Regions from separate parts of the Thalassospira sp. A40-3 genome, predicted to be linked through region 2. Evidence: predicted binding sites of a transcription regulator. Region 2 holds the regulator's gene; each other region holds the start of a gene.
What was found. The regulator PhoB, encoded in region 2, activates phosphate uptake and scavenging genes when phosphate is short. The targets are predictions, from matches to a motif close to TNTCATAAAACTGTCA.
Positions count from the first base shown of each region.

Region 1: the regulator PhoB is predicted to act here: its motif matches at 2,886-2,901, upstream of phnF (phosphonate metabolism transcriptional regulator PhnF).
Region 3: the regulator PhoB is predicted to act here: its motif matches at 3,809-3,824, upstream of phnC (phosphonate ABC transporter ATP-binding protein).

Region 1 covers NZ_CP065428.1:224,918-231,325, reverse strand. The annotation lists gene pcaH (protocatechuate 3,4-dioxygenase subunit beta) at 1-419, opposite strand, end outside; gene IT893_RS01025 (LysR family transcriptional regulator) at 524-1,504, shown strand; gene IT893_RS01020 (trimeric intracellular cation channel family protein) at 1,501-2,136, shown strand; gene phnF (phosphonate metabolism transcriptional regulator PhnF) at 2,162-2,875, opposite strand; gene phnG (phosphonate C-P lyase system protein PhnG) at 3,009-3,509, shown strand; gene phnH (phosphonate C-P lyase system protein PhnH) at 3,506-4,135, shown strand; gene IT893_RS01000 (carbon-phosphorus lyase complex subunit PhnI) at 4,138-5,271, shown strand; gene IT893_RS00995 (alpha-D-ribose 1-methylphosphonate 5-phosphate C-P-lyase PhnJ) at 5,276-6,202, shown strand; gene phnK (phosphonate C-P lyase system protein PhnK) at 6,211-6,408, shown strand, end outside.
Region 2 covers NZ_CP065428.1:3,665,908-3,672,315, reverse strand. The annotation lists gene pstC (phosphate ABC transporter permease subunit PstC) at 1-803, shown strand, start outside; gene pstA (phosphate ABC transporter permease PstA) at 796-2,145, shown strand; gene pstB (phosphate ABC transporter ATP-binding protein PstB) at 2,147-2,950, shown strand; gene phoU (phosphate signaling complex protein PhoU) at 2,973-3,695, shown strand; gene phoB (phosphate regulon transcriptional regulator PhoB) at 3,713-4,411, shown strand; gene IT893_RS16835 (cation:proton antiporter) at 4,493-6,241, opposite strand.
Region 3 covers NZ_CP065428.1:214,902-221,309, reverse strand. The annotation lists gene IT893_RS00970 (DUF1045 domain-containing protein) at 1-240, opposite strand, end outside; gene IT893_RS00965 (chloramphenicol acetyltransferase) at 270-917, opposite strand; gene phnE (phosphonate ABC transporter, permease protein PhnE) at 920-1,732, opposite strand; gene phnD (phosphonate ABC transporter substrate-binding protein) at 1,801-2,817, opposite strand; gene phnC (phosphonate ABC transporter ATP-binding protein) at 2,888-3,733, opposite strand; gene IT893_RS00945 (Ldh family oxidoreductase) at 4,038-5,033, opposite strand; gene IT893_RS00940 (META domain-containing protein) at 5,267-5,725, shown strand; gene IT893_RS00935 (BCCT family transporter) at 5,860-6,408, opposite strand, start outside.

The sequences.
Region 1 (6,408 bases), 900 kb from region 2:
CCCGGCTTGATGGTGCGGAAAAAGTAGTAACCGTTTTCATCGGTCAGCGCGCGGCCACAGCCGCCAAAGTTCGGATCAATTGGTGCAAGGTAGGTATCTTTTTTGTGGCGATAGCGTCCGCCAGCGTTGGCCTGCCAGAATTCGACCAGCGTGTTGGGGACTGGACGGTTGTTTTCATCCAGAACCCGACCATGAACGATGATGCGTTCGCCAATCGGATCGCCATCCTTGGCATAGTTGCGGATCAGGTCGTTATCAAGCGGCCCCAGTTCGTTCTGACCAAAGACCGGACCAGTAATTTCCGACAGGGATCCTTGAAGGGACAAAAGCGACTGGCGCGGTGACCGCGCAACCGATGTCTTGTAGATCGGGGTGTAACCTGCTGGCTGCAGCGTTCTGTCACGCTGATAGAATTCCATGATTTTTCCTCCGCAGATGATGCTCCGGACTGTTGAATGTCCGCGTTAAACGCATCCTGCGCGGCCAATTGCATAAAATAAATGCATCATTTATCATCTTATTCATGAGCAATTTTGATCATTTGGAACTGGACGGCCATGCGCTGCGTCTGTTTCTGGCCGTTCTGGAAGAAGGGTCGGTCACAGCCGCGGCCGAACGGCTTGGCGTGACGCAATCTGCGGTCAGTCATAACCTGACAAAATTGCGCCGGATCATGCGCGATCCGCTTTTCACCAAATCCGGGCGCGGGATCGTGGCGACCGCGCATGCGCAAAAACTGGCCGAACAGGCGCGGTTTCTTCTTGATCAGATGCAGGCCTTTGCCAGTGGTGCGCATTTCGAGCCCGATGGCGCATCCATGAGCCTGACCATTGCCGCCAACGATCTGCAGCGTGATCTTTTGTTACCAACGCTGTTTCGCAATCTGGAAGGCGCGCTTGCCAATATCCGGATGACGGTGGTGCCGTCTCTTCTGCCCGGACCGGCCTTGTTGCGCGAAAATCATTGCGACCTTCTGATTTCGCCGCGTCCACCCGAAGGTGTGGATATCGTGCAAAAGCGTCTTCTGACAGATCATTACATGGTGTTTTATGATCCGGATATGCGCGACGCCCCACAAAGCGATGACGATTATCTATCCGCGCGCCATATCACGGTGCGCTATGGCAATAACCGCACGCTTGAGTTTGACGACATGCTTGAAAATCAGGGTGTTGAGCGCAACATCGTTTTGCGGGTACCGAACTTTACCGCCATTGCCGAATTCCTGCGCGGAAGTAATATGATCGCAACCTTGCCAAGCCTTCTCCAAAAACATGCGCTGCGTGATTTTACCCGTGCGCCGATGCCGCTCGCGGGTCTAAAAAAGGGCACGCTTGATCTTCCTATTTTCATGTGTTGGCACCAACGCTATCAACATGATCCATCGCATCTCTGGTTACGTGAACAGCTTGAAGATGTTGCCGCAACCAGATTGCGAATGCCGATAGAACACCCCGTTTCGCAACCCACAGATCACGGGCAGGCCCCGCAAAGGACATCATGACGATTACTGAAATCATCTATTGGCTTGAACTGGCAGGGGTCGCCGTTTTTGCGATTACCGGCGCGCTTGAGGCATCCCGTCGTCAGATGGACATGGTCGGATTTGTCCTGATTGCGACCTTTACCGGCATCGGCGGCGGTACTGTGCGCGATGTCATTACCGGGGCAACACCAGTTTTCTGGATACGAGACACCACCTGGCTTGTGACCTGCATCGGGGCTGCCGTCATCACATACTTCACAGCCCATCTGGTTGAACGACGCTATGTCGCCTTGCTGTGGCTGGATGCGCTCGGACTGGCGATGTTCGGGGTCACCGGGGCGGCCATCGGCCTTAATCTGGGCGTATCCCCGTTGGTCGCAATCGTTCTGGGCATGATCACGGCCACCTTTGGCGGGATGGTGCGTGATGTTGTCTGTAACGAAATCCCGCTGATCCTGCGCCCGGAGATTTATATCACCTGTGCACTGGTCGGAGCGGGGATCTATGTGATTGGAACAGCGATCCTTGATTTGCCGCGCGGACCGATTGCCGTGATTGCGTTCTTTGCCGCATTCCTGATGCGGGCATGTGCGATCAAGTTCAAGCTAAGCTTCCCGGTCTACAGGGCCCGTCCGGGTCGGGAATACTAGGGCAGCACACCCGCTGTCCCATTCCCTACTCGACGATCAACTGAACCCGATCGCTTGAAAAGGCGGTCACACCATATTCGATTGGCGCGCCTGCGGAATCAACATCGACGCTTTCCGTCGAAATCACAGGTCGATTGCGCGCCTGTTTAAGCAGGTTGGCAACACGTGATGACGGAAGCGTTGCCGAAATGCGCGTGGTCTTTCGTGTGTAATCATCAATCCCGAAGCGCTTGAAGGCCTCCGTAAGCGATTTGGTTTCGACAAATATCTCGACAATGCCGTCAAAGCGCGCGGCGGGAAGATAACTTGTCGCAACCGCAAGCGGTACACCATCGGCCTCGGATACCGAAAACAGCTCGATCACCCGCGTGCCCGGTTTGACATCCAGGAACTGCGCGATGGTCGAATTGGCTTTAAGGACCTCGGACGAGATCAGGCGTTTGTCGGGCAATCGATGACGGCCCGATACGATCTGCGAGAACCGGGTTTTGGAACCAAGCGGGTAGTCAAGGATCTGTTCCTGAACAAAAGCCCCGCGCCCCTGTTCGACACGGACAACATTGGAATCGACAAGTGCGGCCATGGCGCGGCGCACCGTATGGCGATTCACCCCAAAGCGCCGGACCAATTCCATCTCGGTCGGCATCTTTTCGCCGGGTGTGAAAACGCCGTCAGAGATATCAGCCAGAAGCTGCTTTTCTATTTGCTTCCAAATAGATAGGCCCGGTTCCCAATCCATTGCATTCCCCGTTCACAAAACTTTCACCGCAAGACCTTTGCCTTTGGCTCCGGATCGTCTTATAACGTCAATAGGTATAGACGTCTAGACAAATTTTGAATTTGTCGACATAAGTTGAAAAGGGATCAGTTTGATGACGGCGCACCCCGCCCCGAATGCCCGGACAGATCAAAACCGGAATGCAGACACCCCCACCGATCCGCATATTGCCGCGCGCCAAAAATGGATGTCGGTTCTGGCCCGCACATCCCGTGCACGCCTTGAAACCGAATGGTCGGAAAATCATGGCAGTGAAAGCTGGACGCACCTGCGCGAACCGCAAATCGGCATGGTGATGGTCCGCGGCCGCGCTGGTGGTGCCGGGCAGCGGTTTAACCTTGGTGAAATGACCGTGACGCGTTGTGCCGTCACGCTGTCAGACGGCACTGTCGGGCATTCCTACGTCAAGGGACGTGATCGTATTCAGGCGCAATATGCCGCCCTGTTTGATGCGGTGATGTTGCGCGACGGATCGGCAGGCGATTTCATCGACACCCTGGCCGCCGAACAGGCCGCGGCCAAACGCGATCATGCCCGCAAGGTTGCCGCCACCAAAGTTGATTTCTTCACCCTTGTCCGCGGAGAAGACGAATGACGCCCCAACCCCAATCAACCCTCGCCCAGACAAGTGAATTGCTGCCCGGTTTTGACCATGCGGCATTTGATTCAAACGCTGTCTTCCGAGCCCTGTTGGATGCGATGTCGCGGCCCGGTCGCATTTATGATCTGCCGGTCAGTGTTTCCGCACCCGATGGCCTGAACAAAGCCGCCACTGCAACGCTTCTTGCCATGGCAGATATGGATACGACCATCTGGCTATCGCCAAGTTGCGCGACCAAGGCCGCCGGCGATCATTTGAAATTCCATTGCGGTTGCCCGCTCAGCACGGATGTCAAACAGGCCGATTTTGCGGTTGCGCGCATTTCCGATGATCTGTCCTTTGTCACCGATCTTGCCGTTGGCAATGCGGAATATCCTGATCAATCGGCAACCCTGATCCTGATGGTCGATGAGATTTCAGATCGCCCGTCCATGACCCTTCAGGGGCCGGGCATCAAGGATACGCACAACCTATGCATCGAGGGCCTGCCCCTGCCCGCAAGCTTCCATGCATGGCGCGCAGAAAACCATCACCTGTTTCCGTGCGGCGTTGATGTGATTTTCGCAAGCGACACCCAGATCGCCGCCCTGTCGCGCACCACCCGGATCGAGGTCAATTAATCATGTATGTTGCAGTAAAAGGTGGCGAACGCGCCATCAACAATGCACACAAGCTTCTGGCCGAGCAGCGCCGCGGCGACAAGACCATTGCCGAAATCGAAACTGATCAGATCGAACAGCAACTGTCGCTATCCGTCACCCGCGTCATGGCCGAAGGGTCACTTTATGATCGCGATCTGGCCGCCCTTGCCATCAAGCAGGCCCGTGGTGATTTGATTGAAGCGATCTTTTTGATGCGCGCCTATCGCACGACGCTGCCGCGTTTTGCCTTTTCCAAACCGATCAAAACCGCCGAGATGGATGTTTCACGTCGCATTTCGGCAACCTTCAAGGACTTGCCCGGCGGACAGATCTTGGGCCCGACCTTTGACTACACGCATCGCCTGCTGGATTTCACCCTGATGGCCAATGGCGAGGCACCGACCGAGGCACCAAGTGGTGAAAATCCGATCGATGAGAATATGCCACGCGTTTTGGATGACATCCTGAACTATGAAGGTCTTATTCAGGATGAACCGGTTCCGGTCGATGAAAATGCCCCGGTTGCCGATTTGACCCGTGAGCCGGTCAAGTTCCCGGCCGGACGGGATTTACGTTTGCAGAACCTGTCGCGCGGGGATGAGGGATTTGTTCTGGCACTGGGTTATTCAACCCAGCGCGGCTATGCCAACAGCCACGCCTTTGTCGGCGAGATCCGCTATGGCACCGTTTCGGTCGAGATCGAGCCCGAAGAACTCGGCTTTGCGATTGATATCGGTGACATCGAACTGACCGAGTGCGAGACGGTCAACAAGTTCAAGGGATCAAAAACCAAGCTGCCGCAATTCACCCGTGGCTATGGCCTTGTGTTTGGTCAGAACGAGCGCAAGGCCATTTCGATGGCGCTGGTCGACCGTGCCATGCGCGCCAATGAAATGGGCGAACAGATCATGGGCCCTGCACAGGACAGCGAGTTCGTGATGGAACATAGCGACAATGTCCAGTCCACCGGCTTTGTCGAACATATCAAGCTGCCACACTATGTCGATTTCCAGGGCGAACTTGAACTGGTGCGTCGCATGCGCGCCGAGGTCGAAGAACGTCTGGCGAAAGCCGAAGCTGAGAATGGCACATCCCAACCCGAGGCCGCGGAGTAATCCCATGGAACAAACTGTCAAAAATCCGGCCGACGGGGCACCGGACTATAACTTTGCCTATCTTGATGAACAGACCAAACGCATGATCCGGCGCGCCCTGCTTAAGGCCGTGGCGATCCCCGGCTATCAGGTGCCGTTTGCCGGGCGCGAAATGCCGATGCCTTATGGCTGGGGCACGGGCGGCGTTCAGGTAACGGCCGCCGTAATCGGCCCGAATGATACGCTTAAGGTCATTGACCAGGGGGCAGATGACACCACCAACGCGGTTTCCATCCGCCAATTCTTTGCCAAGACCGCACAGGTGGCCACCACGGAAAAGACCGCCGAGGCATCGATCATTCAGACCCGCCACCGCATTCCGGAAAAGGAACTGCGCGAAGATCAGGTTCTTGTCTATCAGGTGCCAATCCCCGAACCGCTGCGCTTCCTTGAGCCGCGCGAGACCGAAACGCGCAAGATGCACGCGCTTGAAGAATACGGCCTGATGCATGTGAAGCTTTATGAAGATATCTCACGCCATGGTCATATCGCGACGACCTATGCCTATCCGGTGATGGTCGATGATCGCTATGTGATGGATCCGTCGCCGACACCAAAGTTCGACAATCCGAAAATGAACAATATGGCGGCCCTTCAGCTTTTCGGGGCTGGTCGCGAAAAGCGCATCTATGCCCTGCCGCCCTACACCAAGGTCAAAAGCCTCGATTTCGAAGACCATCCGTTCGAAGTTCAGACCTGGGAAGACGAATGCGGCATGTGCGGTGCGCGCGACAGTTACCTTGATGAAGTCATCCTCGATGATCAGGGTAACAGAATGTTTGTCTGCTCGGACACCGATTACTGCGCGGAACGACAGGAAGCCGGCCATCGCGGACCGCAAAATCATGACCAACCCCTAGGTAGCGCAGATCACGAAAAGGCAGCAGAATAATGACCAAGATGAACGAACCACTTCTGCGCGTGGACAACCTGACCATGATGTATGGCGACCGGGTTGGCTGCAAGGATGTCAGCTTTGAACTCCGCCCCGGTGAAGTTCTTGGCATCGTTGGCGAGTCCGGATCTGGCAAGTCCACTTTGCTGCGCAGCATTTCCGCCCAGCAGGAACCGACCAACGGGACGGTTGAATATCAGACC
Region 2 (6,408 bases):
TCTTTAGCAAGATCAACCCGCTCGACTTCCTGTTTGGTCTGGAATGGAGCCCGCAAACCGCGATCCGTGCCGATCAGGTGGCGTCCGAGGGGGCGTTTGGCATGATTCCGCTGTTTGTCGGTACCTTGCTGATTACGCTGATTGCCATGTGTGTCGCGGTGCCGGTCGGCCTGTTTTCGGCCATTTATATGGGCGAATATGCCGCGCCTAAATTTCGTGCTGTTGCCAAACCCGCACTTGAAATTCTGGCGGGCGTGCCAACGGTTGTCTATGGCTTCTTTGCCGCGCTCACCGTGGCACCGTTCTTGCGCGACAATGGCGCGATGCTCGGCCTCGATGTCAGTTCGGAAAGTGCGCTGGCCGCCGGTCTTGTCATGGGCATCATGATCATTCCGTTTGTGTCCTCGCTGTCTGATGACGTGATGTCGCAGGTGCCGAAATCGCTGCGTGACGGGTCCTATGCATTGGGGGCGACCAAATCGGAAACCATCCGGCAGGTGATTTTCCCGGCCGCCTTGCCCGGTATTGTCGGGGCGGTTCTGTTGGCCGTTTCGCGGGCGATTGGTGAAACCATGATTGTTGTGATGGCCGCTGGTCTTGCCGCGAACATGACGGTGAACCCGCTTCAGGCGGTGACCACTGTTACCGTGCAGATCGTGACGCTTCTGGTCGGCGACCAGGAGTTCGACAGTGCAAAAACCCTCTCGGCCTTCGCGTTGGGGCTGGTTCTTTTCCTTGTCACCTTGGGGCTGAACGTATTTGCCCTTAAGGTTGTTCAGAAGTATCGCGAGAAATATGACTGATATGGCATCTCTTATGGAAGACAGAGCTGCGGCCAAAGTGATCTCTGACAATCTGCGCAAGCCGGTTGACTGGGACAGCCCGAAAATCGCCCGTAACATCAAGAAACGTTACGCGGCCGAACGCCGCTTTAAAAGCTATGGTCTGGTTGCGATCTGTTTGGCGCTGCTGGCGCTTTGCACGCTGGCACTTTCCATCGGCTCTAAAGGCTACAGCGCCTTTTACCAGACCTATGTTCAGCTCGAAGTGACCTTTGATCCGGCTGTGATCGATCCGGAACGGACCGGCGATCCCGACGTGATCGGGCGCGCGAACTTTGATGCTCTGATCAAACAGGCGCTGCGTGATCGGTTCCCGGATGTGACCTCGCGCAGTGACAAGCGTGATCTCTATGGCATCGTTTCAGGCGGCGCATCTTATGATCTGCGCGAACGGGTTCTCGAAAATCCGAGCCTGATTGGCCAAACGCGCACCATCTGGCTGATCTCGGGTGATGATTTCGACATGCTCAACAAGGGCTATATCGATCCCACCGTTGACGAAGGCGACCGTCGCCTCAATGACAAGGAAGTCGCTTGGTATAACGAACTGGTTGCTGACGGTGCGGTGGAAAAACAGTTCCACACCCGCTTCTTTACCAGTGGCGATTCCCGCGAACCGGAACTTGCCGGTATCTGGGGCGCGGCTGTCGGCTCGTTCTATACCCTGCTTGTGACCCTGGCATTGTCCTTCCCGATTGGCGTTCTGGCCGCGGTCTATCTTGAAGAATTCGCGCCCAAGAACCGCTTCACCCAGATTGTCGAGGTTAATATCAACAACCTGGCCGCGGTTCCATCCATCGTGTTTGGTCTGCTGGGGCTTGAGGTCTATCTCAATGTCATGCATTTGCCGCGCTCGGCCCCGGTTGTCGGTGGTTTGACGCTGGCGCTGATGACTTTGCCGACGATCATCATCGCATCGCGTGCGGCGATCAAGGCGGTGCCGCCATCGATCCGTCAGGCCGCTCTTGGCCTTGGCGCATCACCGGTTCAGACCGTGACCCACCATGTCTTGCCGCTCGCCATGCCGGGCATTCTGACCGGCACGATCATTGGTATGGCACAGGCATTGGGGGAAACTGCACCGCTTCTGATGATCGGGATGGTGGCCTTTATTGTTGATATTCCGGGCGGGGCGCTTGACCCGGCAACGGTTCTGCCGGTCCAGATCTATCTGTGGGCAGACAGCCCGGAACGTGCCTTTGTCGAGAAAACCTCGGCAGCGATTATGGTGTTGCTGGCCTTCCTTGTCCTGATGAATGGACTGGCTGTGTATCTGCGCAAAAAATTTGAACGGAAGTGGTAAAATGGCTGCTGTATCCCAGAGCGCAATGACGGCGGAGCCGTCGGTCGAAAACCCGAAAATGACCGCGCGCAAGCTCGATCTTTTCTATAGCGACAATCAGGCCCTCTATGAGGTCAACCTTGATATCCCCGAACAGCAGGTAACCGCACTGATTGGTCCGTCGGGCTGTGGTAAATCCACCTTCCTGCGGTGCCTGAACCGGATGAATGACACCATTGACGGTGTGACGATCAAAGGTGACGTTACCCTGGATGGTCGCGACATCTATGACAAGCGGATCGACGTGGTTCAGTTGCGCGCGCGCATCGGCATGGTGTTCCAGAAACCGAACCCGTTCCCGAAATCGATCTATGACAACGTGGCCTATGGCCCGCGTATTCATGGTCTGGTGAATTCGCGTGACGAACTTGATGAAATCGTCATGACCTCGCTCGAACGTGCCGGTCTTCTGAAAGAAGTCAAAGATCGCCTGCAGTCACCGGCAACCGGTCTTTCCGGTGGTCAGCAGCAGCGCCTTTGCATTGCGCGCGCGGTTGCCGTCAGCCCGGAAGTCATCCTGATGGATGAGCCGTGCTCGGCCCTTGATCCGATTGCGACCGCCAAGGTCGAGGAACTGATAGACGAGTTGCGTTCGAACTACACGATCGTGATCGTCACCCACTCCATGCAGCAGGCCGCCCGTGTGTCGCAGCGCACCGCGTTCTTCCACCTTGGAAAGCTGGTTGAAGTCGGTGAAACCGATCAGATCTTTACCAACCCGAAGGACGAACGCACCAAGGGTTACATTACCGGCCGCTTCGGTTAAGCGACGCCAGGAGTACGCATAAATGGCTGATGAACATACCCATATCGTAAGTTCGTTCGACGAGGAACTGACCCGTCTGAACAACATCATTTCGCAAATGGGCGGGCTTGCCGAAAGCCAGCTTATTTCCTCGATCAGATCCATCGTCAAACGCGATTCCGAACTGGCCGAGAAAGTCATCCTGTCCGATCAGCGCATCGATGTACTCGAACAGGAAGTCCAGGACTTTGCCGTGCGTCTTCTGGCCCTGCGTCAGCCGATGGCAGATGACCTGCGTCAGGTGGTGACGGCCCTTAAGCTGTCAAACGATCTTGAACGCATTGGTGATCTTGCCAAAAACATCGCCAAACGCGCGCAGGTGCTGAACCAGATCCCGCCGATCCGCCCGGTTCAGGCGATCCCGAACATGGCCAAGCTGGCCCAGGAAATCATCAAGGATGTCCTGGATGCCTATATCGAAAGCGACGCCGAAAAGGCCCACCGGGTCTGGGAACGCGATCAGGAAGTCGACGATATGTACAATTCGCTGTTCCGCGAATTGCTGACCTACATGATGGAAGATCCGCGCAACATTACCGCATCGACCCATCTGTTGTTCATTGCCAAGAACATCGAACGTATCGGTGATCACGCAACCAATATCGCCGAAACGATCTATTACCGGATCAAGGGCGAAGACCTGCCGGGGATTGACCGGCCAAAAAACGACGCAGCGAACTTCGCTGTTGTCGAACCGAATGACTGACACGGGAGCATAGGAAGATGGACCCAACGGTTCTTATCGTCGAGGACGAGGCAGCAATCGTAACCATGTTGCGCTACAACCTCGAACGCGAGGGGATGCAGGTTGTCGAAGCCGGTGACGGTGACGAAGCGTTGAAAATTCTGGCTGAAACCCATGTCGATCTGGTTTTGCTCGACTGGATGCTGCCGGTAATGTCGGGGATCGAGGTCTGCCGTCAGATCCGCCGCAAGCCTGAAAGCCGCGATTTGCCGGTGATCATGGTCACTGCGCGCGGTGAAGAGGGCGACCGCATCCGCGGTCTGGATACCGGGGCTGATGACTATGTCACCAAGCCATTTGCCATTGGCGAGCTGCTCGCCCGTATCCGCGCGCTTTTGCGCCGGTCCGGTCCGGCGCAACCACAAGGGCAGTTGATCTATTCCGACATCGAAATGGATCTCGCCGCCCACCGGGTCAGCCGCAATGGAAAATCGATCCATCTTGGCCCGACCGAGTTCCGTCTGCTGCGCTATTTCCTCGAACATCCGGGGCGGGTTTTCTCGCGCGAACAGTTGCTTAACGCGGTTTGGGGCCCGAACATCTATGTCGAAACCCGCACCGTCGACGTTCATATCCGTCGCCTGCGCAAGGCGCTCAATGACGTCAAGGGCACGCGCGATATCATCCGCACCGTCCGTGCCGCGGGCTATGCGCTGGACTCTGAAACCGCCGCCTAAGCCGGTTTAGAGCCTGATCCAATTAAAAAAACCCCCGCAGCGATTTGCTGCGGGGGTTTTTGTTTTAAGGCCGTAACGTCTTCAGGTTTCTTTCTTCGCCGGTTTGTCGGCATTCTCCGATCCTGACGGTTTGCGCTGCGGGCGCGGCGCCAGTTCGTTCATCAACAGCATGTCTGCACGGCGGAATTTGGCGATTTCGGCATCAATATCTTCCTGCGGCACATCACAGGCGGCCAAAACGTGATCAGATAACCGCAACCCGGTTTCGAGAACCTCCGGAATGGCCGCATCCGCCCCGTGGCGCGACAGCGGCCCGATATGGGTGATGTCCTGCGCACGGGCAAAGATCTTCAGATGCGGGTAATGCTGGCGCAAAAGGGCGACCGTCTTCTCGGTCGCATGCGGGTTCCCCATGGCAACAACCGCAATTTTTGCCTCATCCGTGTGCGCGGCCCGGAAAGTTTCCGGGCGGGACCCGTCGGCAAAGTAAACCGGAAGGCCTTCTGCCCGCCCGCGTGAAACCTGCTGTGCGTCACTATCCAGCACCAGGAACGGAATGTTGCGTGTCTTGAGCAACCGGGCCAGAACCCGGCCAACGCGGCCGCTTCCGATCACCAGAACATGCTGGTGAATGCCCTCGGATTCTTCGGCAATCTTGCCAAGCTGGTCTTCTTCCTTGGGATGAAGCTTTTCCTCGATCTTGTGACCAAGGCTGATCAGCGTCGGGGTCAGCGCCATCGAAATCGCCACCACCGGGATCAGCATGGCGGCCATTTCAAGCGGCACCGCACCGTTCTGGGCGGCCAGGGCAAACATCACAAAGGCAAATTCACCCCCGGCGGCAAGGCTCATCGCCACCCGGATGGCAAGGCCGGTTTCAAACCGGATCGCGCGCGCCAGAACGAACAAAACCGCCGTCTTGATCACCAGCAACAGCACCAGCCACATCACGATGGTGCCAAATTCGTTATAAACAACGTCGGCATCAACCGACATGCCCACCGACATAAAGAACAGCGACAGGAACACGCCGCGGAACGGTGAAATATCGGCTTCGATCTGATGACGGAACTCGGTTTCGGCCAACATCACCCCGGCGATAAACGCACCCAGCGCCATCGAAAGCCCGGAAACCTCGGTCAATGTGCTGGCGGCTAGCACAACAAACAGCGTGCCGATGGCAAACAGTTCCGGGTTCTTGAGCGATGCGATATAGCGAAACAGCCGCGGCAACACATAGCGCCCGACCAGTAACAACAACGCGACCGACCCGAAACCAAGCAGGATGCTCATCCACGGGCTGGTTTCCGTGCCAGCATCACCTGCGGCCTGAACCATGATCAGGAACGGACCAACCGCCACGTCCTGCAATAACAAAATGGCAAGGGCCGCACGGCCAAACCGGGTATTGAGCTGCTTGTCATCGGAAAGCTGTTTGAGGATGATCGCGGTCGATGAAAGCGCAAGCGCACCGGCAATCACCAGGGCCGTCGGCAGCGGGAATTCCATGACAACCAGAAGCCCCAGAAGGGCTGCCATCGATACCAGGATTTGCAAAACGCCCAGACCGGCAAACCGCCCACCAATCACGCGCAAACGATCACGCGAAAGCTCCAGCCCGATCATGAACAGCAGGAAAACCACGCCCAGTTCGGCAACGGTGGAAATGTCTTCGCGTTCGGAAATCAGGCCAAAGCCGAACGGCCCGATAAAGAACCCGCCAATCAGAAAGCCGATGATCGAATTCGCACGCAGCTTGTGCGCAATCGGCACCGCAATGATCGCGGCAGTCAGAATAAGAAACAGCTCAAACAGGACGCTGTGATGCATGGCGAAATTCGTTCCGGAAGGCGGTCAAATAATCAATGGGTATCAGGACCTAAATGCCTGAAAATAACGAGATTACAACGATAACGAAAATAACCCTGCCAGTCGTGGGTAAATTTGCGGCATTGGCGAAATTCACCGAGGAATCATGTGATCAGGTGCTGTGTGGA
Region 3 (6,408 bases), 890 kb from region 2:
CGGCGACGTGGTTGCCGCAACAATCTCGGCCTCTGTCAGGCCAGCAACACTTGGACGGGCCAACTGGTTTCCGGTTTCCGGATCACGCCCCAGCCAGGCATTGCCAAACTGCCCCAACGCGCTTTGCGGTTCTGGCGCATAATAAAGCGCGTAGCGTTGATATTGGTCGGTCATGAGTGAACTCTGGAAACGGGTGACGTGGCGAGAAACGCCAAAGGTCAGCAGCTTAACCTTCGGCATCCATCAAATCATTGGGAAATGTTGATCGGTTAAACCGTATCGTATTTCAGGCAAAAGTCACGCACCGGAAGCGTTCGGAAATCCTGCAACCTTTCGCGCAGCATTTTGTGCGACCAGTCCCACCAGCGAATACGCAGAAGCGCATCGACGATGTCTGCCTCAAACCGGGGGCGCAGGGGGACTGCCGGAATGCCTGTCACAATCGTGTAAGGCGCGACATCCTTGGTGACCACCGCACCGGACCCAACGACCGATCCGATGCCGATGGTTACACCACCCTGCACAATCGCGCCGTGCCCGATCCAGACATCATGTTCCAGACGCACGCGTTTTTCGCGACGCCAGTCAAAGAACGCCGGATCATCTTCGCCCAGTTCATAGGCGCCGGAGCGATACTGGAAATGATGCATCGACGCCCGATCCATCGGATGCTGTCCCGGGTTGATCCGGGTATGGGCAGCGATGTTCACGAACTTGCCGATATCGGAATAGATGATTTCGCTGTCATTCACGACATAGGAATAGTCATCCATTTTCGTTTCGCGCATCGAGGTACGTGCACCGACTTCGGTCCAGATCCCCATTTCGCAATCAACGACAATCGCTGTTTGGTCAATCGTGGGCTGTTCCGACAATGCCTTCATTGCCGGTTTGGCCTGCGTAATGTTGAAAGCCATGATCAGGTCACCAGTTTACGCAGACGCTGGGACACCATATCAAGCAGGCTGACCGAAATAATGATGATGATCATGACGGCGGCTGTTTCCGCGTAATAGAAGCCACGGATATATTCCCACAGCACCATGCCGATACCACCGGCCCCGACAATGCCCAGCACAGTCGCCGAACGCACATTGCTCTCGAAACGATAGAGCGAATAGGAAATCCACAACGGCAAGACCTGCGGGATCACGCCAAAGATGACTTCCTGAAGCGCATTGGCCCCCGTTGCACGAATGCCTTCGACCGGTTCGGGATCAATTGCTTCGACTGCCTCGGAAAACAGTTTGGCCAGAACGCCCGTGGTGTGAATCCAAAGGGCCAGGACACCGGCAAACGGGCCAAGCCCGACCGCAACAACGAACAACATGGCAAAGACCATTTCGTTGATCGCGCGGAAGGAATCCATCAGGCGACGGACCGGCTGATAGACCCAGACAGGGACGATATTTTCAGAAGAAAGAATGCCAAACGGGATCGAGCAAACGATTGAAAGCGCTGTGCCCCAGATCGCAATCTGGATGGTGATCCACATTTCTGCGACATACATCTTCCACATCAGGAAGTCGGGCGGGAAGAAGCCCTCGGCGAAGTCGACCATGTTGCCGCTGTTTTCAAACAGCGCCATCGGGCGCATATCTGCCCCCTCCCACGACATGGCCAGAAGTCCAAGGATGATCGCCCAAAGCAGGAAGCTTGATGCCGACCGCTTAAGGTCACGCGGCGGAAGCTCCGTTGCGACAGATGATGTCGAAGAAATGCTGCTGTTCATCGTTCAAATCCCGGAATTAAAAGCAAACAGGGAGCGCACCTTTGATGCACTCCCTGTCGAAAAGTCGGTTACTGGTAGGCAACCAGGATGTCGAGTTCAGCAAGTTTCTTGTCGATCTCGGCAACACGTTCTGCTTTTTCTTCAGCAGAAAGCTCTTCGGTGTTCTGGATTTTCAGCTTGTCCTTGAACAGGGCCAGCTGACGGATCGGGTAAAGCTGCGCGTTCGAGCTTTCCATGAAAAGACCCATGCCATCGGAGTTGTTGGCAAGAACTTCCTTGGCGCTTTCAACATCACCGAAACGACCGTAACCAAGAAAGAATGCCTTGATTTCGGATTTCAGTTCGCGCGACAGGTCTTTACGGTAAACCATCGGGTCAGACGGGATCAGCGGCGAGGTCCAGATGACTTTGACCTTGTCCGTGATTTCCGGCTTGTTCATTTTGGTACGGCCAAGCTGCTCGGAGTTGTTGGCAGCAACATCAACCTGCTTGTTGGCAGTCGCCATCAGGTTGGTTTCGTGGTTGGCGTTACGAACGGTCTTGAAGCATTCCTTCGGGTCAACGCCGTTTTTCGCGAAGACATAATAGGACGGAACCAGGAAGCCCGAGGTCGAGTTCGGATCACCGATACCGAAGTTCAGCGAACCATCACATTTCAGCATGTCTTCAAGGGTTTTGACCTTGTCGTTATCAGCCTGGGTGATGATGTGGGAGTAGTAACCGTTCGAACCATCGGATTTGGAGGTCTGAACGAAGACTTCGCCACCGGCGCGGTCAACAGCTTCCATTGCCGACTTGTTACCAAACCAGCCAACGTGAACCTTGCCAAAACGCATGCCTTCGATGATGCCGGCATAATCCGGTGCAAAGAATGCCTCGACGTCTTTGCCAAGTGCTTCTTCCATGTCATCGATCAGCGGCTGCCACTGAGCTTTGAGGTTGGAAGTAGATTCGGTCGAAATGATACCGAAAACGATGGTTTCCGGATCCTGTTCGAGTGGCTTGAATTCAACATCGGCCTTGGCAACGACGGATGCCAGCATCGTGGCCGCAAATGCTGCGGATGCGATTGTCTTAACGTTCATAAGAAGTCCCCTGTCAGAATAGATTTCGACATGTTTCGAGAAGGTAAGGCAGTCATGACAACTGGCCCGGCTAGCTTGTTGCGACAGCCAGGTCCTTTTCTGCGATGGGCCGTGTAACGGGCTCTGCGGCCTTTGCCGCACCATCGGCAAAAAGTTCGGAAGAATGTTCGCCGTAAAGTTCCTGAAGGAATTGCGGCGTCAGTTCGCTTGACGGTCCGTCAAAAACGACTTCACCATCGCGCATGGCGATGGTGCGTTTGCAGTAGTCTTTTGCGTAATCAACCTGATGAAGCGATACGATGACGGTGACGTTGTCTTCGCGGTTTACGCGATCAAGCGTGTTCATCACCTTGCGGGACGATGCCGGATCAAGCGATGCAATCGGCTCGTCGGCAAGAATAAGTCGGGCACCCTGGGTAATGGTGCGCGCAATCGCCGCGCGCTGTTGCTGACCACCTGAAAGGTTCCGCGCCTTTTTCGACGCATGGGCATCAATGCCAACACGGTGAAGCGCGCTCATGGCGCGCATCTTTTCGGTTTTGGTAAACAGACCAAGCGACCCGCGCCATGCCGGCACACGGCCCAAAAGCCCCATCAGGACGTTGGTCAGAACCGAAAGACGGCTAACTAGATTGAACTGCTGGAAAACAACACCAATCTCGGAGCGCACCTTGCGGGCACCGCGTGAAATCTTGCCATTTTCCTGAATGGTTTCGCCAAACACGACAATCTTGCCGCCATCGCGATCCCCGCGCAGCAAACCGGCAATATGACGGATCAGTGTGGATTTACCCGAACCCGATGCGCCAATCAGCGCCACCATCTCGCCTTCCCGCACCTGCAGTTTGACGCCGCTGAGCGCACGCTTGTCACGGGTAAAGCTTTTGTTCAGTCCAGAGATATCTACAACCAGCATCAAAAGAGTCGCCTGAATGTGTTTCGCTGGATGAAGAAGCTACGCACAAACCGCGACTCTACGGTGACACTGATGTTACAGTTCGATGATTACGCAGAGCATATTGCCCCGACAACAATTAAACTTGTCTATACATCAAGAATTCGTTGAAGTATTCACCGGTAATTCCGACGTTATTTCTGTAACATTTTTAAAATTTCCGGCATGTATTTGTCTGATGAATGCCATTTCTTAAAAATACAGAACAGTCAAACATTCTGCATTAACGATTTTGACACCGCCGCCGACGGAGCGATCGTGAAATTTATTTAATTTGACTGATGGTCTCCATGACATCGTCTTCGATCTCAAGGCCCTCCGCTTCGGCAAGTGCGCGTGCCTGCTTGCCGCGACGCCCGGGCAGACGCACGCCTTCTTCTGCGGCAATCTCGTTGGCAATATAGGCAAGGTGATCCATTACACCGACACCGCCGGTTGCCTTGGGATCAATGGCAATGATCAGTTGTCCAAGCGCAGGCGGCGCACCTTTGTCATCAAAAAGTGACGAAGACTGGTGACCGAACTGTGCACCGGTAAGACCAGCCGCAAGAAGTTCCACCATCATGGCAAGTGCCGCGCCCTTGACCCCACCGGCCGGGATCATCGTGCCATCAATGGCTTTGATCGCATCGGTGGTCGGATTGCCATCCACATCAAGCGCCCAGTCATCTGGAATGGCGACACCCTTTTGTTTGGCGGCCATGATCTTGCCGCGCGCAACCTTTGACAGGGCAAGGTCGATGATGATCGGATCACCGGCATCCCCGACCGGCACGCCAAAGGCAATCGGGTTTGTGCCAAACATCGGACGTCGGCCACCCCATGCCGCCATCGCCGCCGGGGCATTGGCAAACATCATCGCCGCCAATCCCTTTTCCGCCAGACGTTCGACCGTAAGACCCATCACCCCCGCATGATGCGATCTGTGGATTGCGGCAATCGCAATACCCTGGGTGCGGGCCATGTCGGGCAAGTGATCCATCATCAGATCCAGTGCCGGATAGGCAAATCCATGCTGCGCATCAATGCGCAAAACGCCAGGTGTCGGCTTTTCAAAGATCGGGCTGATCATGCCATCAACCTTGCCGACCTTTGCCTGCGCGCTATAGGCCGGTACGCGACGAAAACCGTGCCCCCCTTGTCCGGATGCCTCGGCCGTCACAAGTGCCGTTGCGATCGAGGCCGCATTGTCTGCCCGCACATTGCAACGCATCAAAGTTTCGCACACAAGTGCGTGGGCATCTTTCACGGAAATCTTCATCGTCAGGTAACCTTGATTTTCAAAGTGGGGCTTTGGAACCGGAAAACGGGCGCAAGGATCATGCGCCTGCAGGATCCGTAACATAGCCACAAGCCATCCCTGCGCGCAAAGCTGTTTTGGTTGCGACCAGAAGCGCCTTTGGCGCAAACGACTTTGAAAATATGATACCATCACCAGAATTTGCGAATGACAGGATCGCGCGGCAGCCGCGCAAGCATTACAGGAATTCAGATATGCGTCAGGTTAAACACAGGATCGTCTTGCCTTTGGCGTTGGTTGCGTTGGCATCACTTGCGGCCTGCGGCACCGCATCCACAGGCAACATGACACCAGACTGGGCAAGTGTAACCGATCAGGAATGGCAACTGGTGCAGGTCATTGATGGCAACAGTACCCTTTCGCCGACACCACCTGTCATGGCGACCGCGACATTTTCCAGCGATGGCATGGTGTCGGGCAATGCAGGCTGCAATCAGTATTCCGGCAGTTACGAACAGGCGGGATCGTCACTGGGCGTCGCGCAGCTCGCCATGACACGAAAGATGTGTATCGCCGACAACGCCATGCAGATCGAAAATGCCTTTAGCGGCGCATTCGTCCTGGTCAGCAGCTGGGACGTTGTTGATGGGCGTCTTGTTCTTAAGGACAATGATGGCAACACGGTTATCGAGCTGACAGCCGCCGCACAATAAGCACATCGGCATCGTCAACATACCGCCAGACGCACCATGCTTGCGCGAAATGAAAAAGGGGCACCCGTTGGCGCCCCTTTCCTTTGACCAGGTATAATTACCGCCAAGCGGCGAGATACGCATATGTCGATATTCTAGTCCTTGCTGACCGTCGCCTCGGAATTGGCACCGACGGCCTTGGGTTCGGTCCGCAGACCCTGGATAATCGAATAGCAGGCCATCAGAAGGACAATCGCAAACGGGAAGCCGGTCGAAACCGCCATCGCCTGCAATGATCCAAGGCCACCACCCAGCAGCAATGCAATCGCAACCAGACCTTCGAAGGTGCACCAGAAGACGCGCTGCGGGACCGGTGCATCGACCTTGCCGCCTGCGGTGATGGTATCAATCACAAGCGAGCCAGAGTCAGACGAGGTCACGAAGAACACGATCACCAGAACGATCCCGATAAAGGATGTAATGGCTTGCAGCGGAAGCTGATCAAGCATGGTGAACAGTTTAATCGGAAGACCTGCTTCGGCAATCGCGGTAACGCCTTCGGTTACCATATGCACCGCGGTGCCGCCAAAGGCCGTCATCCACAGAACACACACCAGCGACGGAATAATCAGAACGCAGGTGATGAATTCACGCACGGTACGACCACGCGAAACACGCGCAATGAACATGCCGACAAACGGTGA